4 regions of the Lysinibacillus sp. COL-1 genome follow, and region 1 is predicted to be linked to each of the others. Evidence: riboswitches for the same ligand, from Rfam matches in the RefSeq annotation. Region 1 holds a riboswitch; each other region holds the start of a gene.
What was found. A riboswitch is a leader RNA that binds a small molecule or an ion and turns the genes downstream of it on or off. The one in region 1 is predicted to bind thiamine pyrophosphate.

Region 1 (2,205 bases):
GATTTTTGTAACACAACCTATTGGTGTAGCCATTCAGGTCATGCTCGTTATATTTCAAAATATGACAACTTATACATATGGTTTGTACAATTTAATTTCCTCTACGAAATCGGGTATGACAATCATCAAAGATTTCTTTAAAATGCCCATTATTCATGCGCTAATTATTGGTGTCGCTATGAACTATTTTAATATTGGTATACCGGAGTTTATCAAAATACCTGTAGAGCATGTCGCAGATGGATTTATTGCTGTAGCCTTAATTACATTAGGCGCACAATTATCACAGCTTGAAATCAAATCTATGTTTAATAAAACTGTTTTTGTTAGCTGTTTTACAAGATTAGTTATCGGACCAGCTGTAGCATTGGTCATTATTTATGTATTGGGGTTAGATGGAGTTGTCGCACAATCTCTGTTTATAGCCAGTGCCTTCCCAACATCTCGCAATAGCTCTAGTCTAGCATTAGAATACGATGTGGAATCAGCTACAGCTGCGCAAACTGTTTTATTTTCAACCATTGTGAGCTGTCTAACAGTAACGATCGTGATTTATCTTGCGGAAGTATTATTTACTTAGTTGGATGAAAATTTTAAAATATTGAATGGAAAACTTCCATCTCTTAGAAATATCTGCTACACTAGCATCAAACTAAATAGTATTAACTAGGGGAGTCTGATGAGTCAGGCTGAGAGGGAAACGCTTAGAAGTTTCTTGACCCTTTGGACCTGATCTGGCTCATACCAGCGTGGGAAAGTTAAGAAGCTATTGCATCGTATGTCGTGTGCAATTACTAGACCTTTACATTCATGGCCGGATCCAAAAAAATATTTTGGATTCGGCCTTTCTTTATTTGTTGGAGTGAGCTAGATTTTCGGTCCTTGTATCAAATTACATTTAAGGGAGAGAAGTAGCTCATGTCAGTAGTTAGTGAAAAGAACATTACGATTATGTCTAGCTTTGAAGGAAGCAAAAAAGTGTATGTGGAAGGATCACGTCCAGATATTTTAGTACCTATGCGTGAAATCGCATTAAGCCCAACGACTGGTAGCTTTGGGGATGAAAAAAATGCCCCTATTCGAGTATATGATACGAGTGGTCCATACACAGATCCGAATTATCACGTTGATATTACAAAGGGTCTGCCTGCTTTGCGACGTGCATGGATAGAAGAAAGAGGAGATGTTGAGGAATATGAGGGGCGTACGATTAAACCTGAGGATAACGGTTTTCGTCGTGTTGATGATCCGCGCATTCAAGAAAATGTTTTCCCTGAATTGGAGCGGAAGCCTTTACGTGCAAAAAGGGGTAAAAATGTAACACAGCTTCACTATGCACGAAATGGAATGATAACGCCGGAAATGGAGTTTGTGGCGATACGTGAAAACATGGATCCTGAATTTGTTCGTTCAGAAATTGCAGCAGGTCGGGCTATTATGCCTTCTAATATTAATCACCCTGAGGCAGAGCCGATGATTATTGGTCGCAACTTCCATGTGAAAATCAATGCAAACATTGGAAATTCCGCGGTGTCGTCGTCAATAGCAGAAGAAGTTGAGAAAATGACATGGGCTACACGCTGGGGTGCCGATAATATTATGGATCTCTCGACTGGTAAACATATTCATACAACGAGAGAATGGATTATTCGAAATGCTGCAGTGCCAGTGGGAACGGTGCCCATTTATCAGGCTTTAGAAAAAGTAAATGGCATAGCCGAGGATTTAACGTGGGAAGTTTATCGTGATACGCTCATTGAGCAAGCAGAGCAGGGGGTTGATTATTTCACGATACATGCGGGTGTTCTTTTACGCTATGTACCTCTTACAGCAAATCGTGTAACAGGCATTGTGTCACGTGGTGGTTCAATTATGGCACAGTGGTGTTTATTTCATCATCAAGAGAATTTCCTTTATACACATTTTGAGGAAATCTGTGAAATTATGAAGACATATGATGTTGCTTTTTCTTTAGGAGATGGCTTACGCCCAGGTTCCATTGCAGATGCCAATGATGAGGCCCAATTTGCAGAGCTTGAAACGCTGGGTGAATTAACACAAATCGCTTGGAAGCATGATGTTCAGGTGATGGTAGAGGGGCCAGGTCATGTACCGATGCATTTGATAAAGGAGAATATGGACAAGCAATTAGAAGTTTGTAAGGAAGCGCCTTTCTATACATTGGGCCCATTAACAACAGATATT
Region 2 (2,205 bases), on a different contig from region 1:
AGTGAAATAAATAAAAGGCGTATTTCCAAAACAAGGGAATACGCCTGCTGTTTATTTTTTTCGAGGGGTGGCTGTAGGTGTTGTCCCTTTTTTTGCAGCCATTACTTTTTTCACGATAGGAATAACAATAGGTGCTAATTTTACGGCGGTTTTCACAACATTTGATACTTTCATTCAAAAACAGCTCCTTTTACAATTACTACTACCTGTTTCGCTTAAAAATGAAACATTAACGAATAACACGAACAGCTTGAATAATATTCCATATTACAATTCCTAGTGAGACGATGGCATAAATGGCAAACGAAACGAACCAAATAATCAACATCGTATTATTGCCGGACGTTGGATCCAAATTAAATGTAGAAAAAACAAAGACAATAAAGAACAGAATGCCGAAAACAAAAGGAATTAAATGAGAGATAAGTGCACGAATTGAATGTCTTTTTACGTCACTATCTTTCGTAATAATGTACACAATTAATGGGACGATAAAAGGGGCGAAGAAAATACTTAAATAACTAAAGGCAGATAAAATTTTTTGGTTCTCCATAGTTGTACCTCCTTTTTTAATATTTACGCATGAAAAACAGCAAAGTTTCAAAAAAATAATATATGGAAGAGGTTGTAATCCTTCTATCCTTTGCGTACAATGAGAATGTTCAAATAAATTCAGATGTAACGACCACAAGGGGAGCTGATGATGTCAGCTGAGACTGGGCACGTAATGCCTTGACTCTTTGAACCTGTAAGTTAACGCTTGCGTAGGGATGTGGATAGAAACCGACACTAGTACGATGTGAGGCTCTGTCCTGGCATCGTTTTTTCATTCTTGAGGGAATAAAAAGGTGTCAGAAAGAGACATATCAGCGCATTTCTATTCCTGCTCTTGTATCCTACATCGGAACAAAGGAGAGAATATATATGGACAAAAAAAGACTATTAATGCTTGTGGAGATTGCGATATTTGCAGCAATCGCTCTTGTGCTTGATCAGGTTTCCTTTAAAGTATGGGCACAAGGTGGTTCTGTTAGTCTAGTCATGGTACCTATTATGTTAATAGCATTTCGCTGGGGCTTAGTAGCTGGGCTAACAACTGGATTACTCGTAGGTGTAATGCAAACCATGTTTGGTGCTACGATTGTGCACTGGCTACAAGGATTCCTTGATTATGGTGTTGCTTTCACAGTTGTAGGATTAGCGGCGGTTGTGCGTGGACCCGTGTTGGCGGCTGCCAAAAATGCCAACAAAACAAAAATGGCACTTTACATTATATTAGGTACGGTGCTTGCGGGCTTCTTACGATATGCAGCCCACACGATGGCTGGCGCTGTATTTTTTGCAGAATATGCTGGCGATCAAAATGCATGGATCTATTCCATCATCTATAATGGTACATATATGCTACCAGCAACTATTTTAACGGCAATTGTAGGCGTTCTTTTATTCACAGCTGCTCCACAATTAATGCAAAGAAAAGCATAAAACATGCCCCTCACATTTGTGAAGGGGCTTTTTTGTCGCAAATAACTCTTTGCGCACTTCGCAAAGTAAGGAAGCATACAATATTTAAAGCGTTTATCGTTATACGCATAACAAGTTATGTTATATTAAAGTATAGATATTAGATGAAAGGGACGTTATACATGATTGTAAAAACGCAAGAAGAGATTGAAGCTTTTAAAAAAATAGGACGCATTTGTGCTGAAATTCGTGAAGCGATGAAAGCTGCCACAAAACCAGGTGTTACAACATTGGAGCTAGATGAAATTGCTGGCCGTATGTTTGCAGAGGCTGGCGCGATATCTGGTCCAAAGGGAGAATATGATTTCCCAGGGTATACATGTATTAGTGTCAATGAAGAAGTGGCGCATGGTATCCCCGGAAAACGTGTTATTCAAGAAGGGGATATTGTAAATATCGATGTTTCTGGTTCATTAAATGGTTACTTTGCTGACACTGGTATTTCATTTGTGGTTGGTGATGGCTATGAGGACAAAGAAAAGCTATGTCGCGTTGCCAAAAGCGCCTTTGATCGAGCAATGACAAAGGTAAAGGCTGGGTCTAAATTAAATCAAATTGGTAAGGCAGTTGAACGTGAGGCGAATGCTAATGGCTTAACTGTTATTATGAATTTAACTGGTCATGGCTTAGGTCAATCTTTACATGATGAGCCGAATCACATTTTAAATTACTATGATGCAT
Region 3 (2,205 bases), on a different contig from region 1:
ACTGGTTGAAGAGTTAACAAATCAAACAGGGGGAGCCGTTTTAAAAGAACCACAAGATGTGTTCCGTGACTTTACAACCAAAGGAGCGGATCGACAAAACATTGCCACATGGCTTCTTTTAGCAAGTATGCTTCTATTCTTTATGGATATTACCATAAGACGTTTTGGGTGGAGTTTCCTAACAAAAACGAATAAAAAAGAGCAGCCAATTGAGGAGAAACCTGTACAAGCAGAAGACACGAACGTAGCCCAGCTATTAAAGGGTATGAAAAAACGATCATAATAGAGTGAAGGCAGTGCAAAATCATTCCATTTTGCACTGCTTTTTTGAATGCTTTGAGGTTTTAAAAAAGGGTGCAAAGGTGATTGACACAGTGCCGCTTTCGAAAAGTGCTTCTCGGGGGAGAGACGCTCATAAAGAAACGAACCCCGCTCAAAGACTAGAAAAGGAATCTTCTCGCACATCTTAAAGAATTTCCAAAATCAAAAAGCACTCAGCACCACTCAATAAAGCGAAGAATTAAAACTCTTTACTAGTACCGATTTTCGCAAAGTGCTAGCTACCATAACACCTAAGATGGCCCCGATGGTACTTGATGTTAAAAAGGCTGGCATGAAGAATAATGCGGCTACGGATGTCTCCATAAGCAATTTTGCATAGGGTACGGCAATAAGTGAAGCTAAAATACCAGTGCCAAAAACTTCGCCGAATCCTGCTAGCCATGATTTTCTACTGTATTTGTAGGCAAGGGCCGCACACAATGCTCCAATGACGCTACCAGGAATCGCTAAAAGAGAGCCTGTACCAGTAAAGATACGAATGATGGCTGTCACAAAGGCAACTAGAACTGTTGGCACGGGTCCTAGTATAATAGCTCCTATTACGTTAACAGCATGCTGAACGGGGTAGGCGCGTGCGATGCCTGTTGGTATGGATACAAAGATAGATCCTGCTACAGCAATCGCTACTAATAAAGCCATGATTGTCATTTTACGAATTGACATAAGGTTCACTCCTCTTGAATAAAATCATGAGGGAAATTAAAAGGCCGCTTCCTTTAAACAATAGGAAGCGGCCTTGCATAGACAATGATAATAGCAAGTAGCGCCACTTCCCTCCGCTAGTATGAACTAGATCAGGTTCAAAGGGTCCGTACATCATCATATACGTCTCAGCCTTTTAAAGGCTCCCCTAGTGGTAAATATCATTCAATTTTATTAACCAACATTACTGTAACATAATGTTAAAAATAGTCAATGATTTTTCTGACTATTTCGTATCAGGATGCATTAGATGAGGTGCTTTTTTCAATGTCCAGATGAGTGCAAGGAAGAAGCAGGCTAATAATATGATAGATCCGAAAATATATGGACTGTTCATATTCCAGTCAAATAGTAAACCTGCTAAGGCTGGTCCAATCATATTGCCAAGGCTCATGTAAGCATTATTCAAGCCCGCAGCAAACCCTTGTTCTTTCTCTGCAAGCTTTGAAATTAGTGTATTTACAGCAGGACGAATTAGTGTTGTTGCTGTAGAGAAAATAGTTGCTACAACTAATATAAGAGCGAAGCCAGATACAAACAATATTAAGAAAATAGCAACAGATGCAATAAATAAATTGACTAACACAACTTTCATTTCACCAAAGCGATTAAAAAGTGGTGTAATCACAAACATTTGTACAACTACCCCAAAAGCACCACCGACAACTAAAATAATCGCAATATCTACGGGTGTGTAATTAAACTTTTCTGTCACAAATAATGACAAGGTTGTTTGGAAGTTGGCAATTCCGAACGAGAACACGAGCATGATAATGAGCATAACGAAATAAGGCATATGTATGGAACGAGCCATTTGCTTCGCCAGATTTTCTTGCTTTTGCTTGTCATGTGAAGTGTTTGGTTTAGTAGATGGTAATAAAAAGTAAGATAAAACAGATGCAAGTATGGCAGCAACTCCTGCCGTGAAAAATGGAAAATGTAAACTAACCTTTGCTAAGAAACCACCTATTCCTGGCCCTATCATAAAGCCCAGTGACATAGCAGCACCCAACATACTCATACCTTTTCCACGTTCCTCGTAGGTAGTAACGTCAGCTACAAATGCCATAATAGGAGGTGCAACAAATGCGGAACCTAGACCGCCTAAAAAGCGTGCTAAAAATAGCATCCAGACGTCTGTGGCTAGGCCAAAACCGATTT
Region 4 (2,205 bases), on a different contig from region 1:
GTTCATGAGCTACCTGATATTCGCTGGAAGGATCTTGGACAGCATATTTCAAGTATTGTGCCAACAGGGGAAGATGAGTCTATTATTGCAGTGTATGGCTTTGAAACATTCGAGCAGCCAAATACGTATATTTTAACAGCTACAAAAGATGGTCAAATTAAACGCTCCCCACTGGCAGATTATGCGGTGACGCGTTATTCGAAGCCAATAAAAACAATGAATGTTAAAGCGGGCGATGCGATGATCTATGCATCGTTTGTGACAGATGATGTGGAACTGATGTTAACAACGGATACAGCCTATGCGATTCGTTTCCCACTGGAAGAATTACCAGTTACAGGGGTGAAAACAGGCGGTGTCAAAGGCATCACGCTAAAGGATGGAGAAGCCTTAGTCGGTGTCAATGTGCTACAGCCTGATGCTACACAATATGTGGTAATCGTCACACAGCGTGGAGCCGTGAAGAAAATGAATGTTGCAGAAGTTGAAGTGGCAAGTCGTGCAAAACGTGGTCTAAAAGTATTAACAGAATTAAAAGCAAATCCTCACCGTATTGTGGCAGTTATTCAAGCAACGAATGAGGAGCAAATAGTGATTGAAACGGAAAAAGGTGTACAAGAGCTCATTGATGTCCAAACATTGACGCGTGCTGATCGCCATTCCAACGGTTCGTTTAAAGTGGATATTGCAACAGATGGGGCCATTTCCCATGTTTTAACGGCTAAAAAAGAACAGAAACTAAGCTAATGATAAGCCCAGTCTCTTAGGAGTGCTGGGTTTTTTTACGAGAGCAGTCGTTAGTCAAAAATAGCATCTTGTCATTTTAGCGTAACTATGGGTATAATAATCAACGAAAAGTTCATAGCACAAGAATGTAGGGGGGCTAGTAGTTGCTAGCTGAGATTGTGTCCGATAGACGCTGACCCTTTGAACCTGATTTGGCTCGTACCAGCGTAGGGAACATCTATTCAAAAAAGCAAAGTTTTGAAGATTGATTGCAATACGTCTGGGAGGAATCCTAGGCGTTTTTTTATGTTTTCAAGCAATATCTTGCCAAACGCATACGCTTTCTTTCTGGTGACAACATTCAATCATGAACACTTTCACATTATCAACTAGGAGGACTTCGCATGAAAAAATGGTTATTTATTCTAGTGGCTGCACTTTTAACGTTAGTGGGCTGTAGTGACAAGGAGGACAAGCAGGCTACTGATCAGCTGAAAAAAGTATCAGTGGTCTTAGATTGGACACCAAATACAAATCATACAGGACTGTATGTCGCAAAAAAACTCGGTTATTTTGAGGAGCAGGGCTTAGATGTTGACATTATTATGCCTGGGGAGGCAGGAGCCGATCAGCTTGTTGCTTCTGGCAAGGCAGAGTTTGGTGTGAGCTATCAGGAAGGGATTACACAGGCTCGTGTGCAAGATGTGCCTCTTGTCTCCATTGCTGCTATTATTCAACATAATACATCTGGCTTTGCTTCTATTGCATCAAAAGGTATTACATCACCAAAGGATTTCGAAGGTAAAACCTATGGCGGTTGGGGGGCTCCACTAGAGCAAGCTGTCCTACAATCATTGATGCAAACAGAAAAGGCAGACATTCATAAACTAGATATCGTCAATGCAGGAGATTTAGATTTTTTCACGATGATGCAAAAGGATATTGATTTTGCTTGGATTTATTACGCGTGGACAGGTATTGAAGCTGAGCTACGGGGTGAAAAGATTAATATGCTGTACTTAACAGATTATAGTGATCAGCTGGACTATTATACACCTGTTCTAGCTACAAATGAAAAAATGATCCAGGACAATCCTGACCTAGTTCAAGCGTTTGTGGCGGCTGCATCGAAGGGCTATGAATACGCCATAGCACATCCAAGTGAGGCGGCTGATATTTTAATAGAAGCGGCTCCCGATTTAGATCAAGCGTTAGTGCATAAAAGTCAGGAATGGCTAGCCGATAAATATCAGGATGATGCCAAGCAATGGGGAGAGCAAAAGCTTTCTGTATGGGAAAACTATGCAAAATGGATGTCTAGCAACAACGTGTTAGAGGGCGAATTTAATGCGAAACAAGCCTTTACAAATGATTTCTTACCTAAAAAGGAGGCCAAATAAGATGGCGAATTCATTAATCAGTGTTCAAATCATTCCAAAAACAGAGAAATTTGAGGATGTTATACCGTATGTCGATGCG

Region 2: it holds a riboswitch for thiamine pyrophosphate, as region 1 does, so the genes downstream of both, thiT (energy-coupled thiamine transporter ThiT) here and thiC (phosphomethylpyrimidine synthase ThiC) in region 1, are expected to answer to the same signal.
Region 3: it holds a riboswitch for thiamine pyrophosphate, as region 1 does, so the genes downstream of both, thiW (energy coupling factor transporter S component ThiW) here and thiC (phosphomethylpyrimidine synthase ThiC) in region 1, are expected to answer to the same signal.
Region 4: it holds a riboswitch for thiamine pyrophosphate, as region 1 does, so the genes downstream of both, AC6BKE_RS19475 (ABC transporter substrate-binding protein) here and thiC (phosphomethylpyrimidine synthase ThiC) in region 1, are expected to answer to the same signal.

The regions. Positions count from the first base shown of each region.
Region 1 is NZ_JCAWSJ010000002.1:623,488-625,692, forward strand. Features, by position in the region: gene AC6BKE_RS03520 (AEC family transporter) at 1-580, shown strand, start outside; TPP riboswitch at 659-773, shown strand; gene thiC (phosphomethylpyrimidine synthase ThiC) at 919-2,205, shown strand, end outside.
Region 2 is NZ_JCAWSJ010000003.1:501,041-503,245, forward strand. Features, by position in the region: gene AC6BKE_RS06765 (AAA family ATPase) at 1-10, shown strand, start outside; gene yxzF (small protein YxzF) at 52-174, opposite strand; gene AC6BKE_RS06775 (magnetosome magnetite crystal formation protein family) at 230-553, opposite strand; TPP riboswitch at 681-788, shown strand; gene thiT (energy-coupled thiamine transporter ThiT) at 925-1,485, shown strand; gene map (type I methionyl aminopeptidase) at 1,647-2,205, shown strand, end outside.
Region 3 is NZ_JCAWSJ010000004.1:633,871-636,075, forward strand. Features, by position in the region: gene AC6BKE_RS11260 (VWA domain-containing protein) at 1-283, shown strand, start outside; gene thiW (energy coupling factor transporter S component ThiW) at 505-1,005, opposite strand; TPP riboswitch at 1,097-1,204, opposite strand; gene AC6BKE_RS11270 (MFS transporter) at 1,271-2,205, opposite strand, start outside.
Region 4 is NZ_JCAWSJ010000004.1:2,253,506-2,255,710, reverse strand. Features, by position in the region: gene parC (DNA topoisomerase IV subunit A) at 1-747, shown strand, start outside; TPP riboswitch at 867-977, shown strand; gene AC6BKE_RS19475 (ABC transporter substrate-binding protein) at 1,131-2,126, shown strand; gene AC6BKE_RS19470 (thiamine-binding protein) at 2,128-2,205, shown strand, end outside.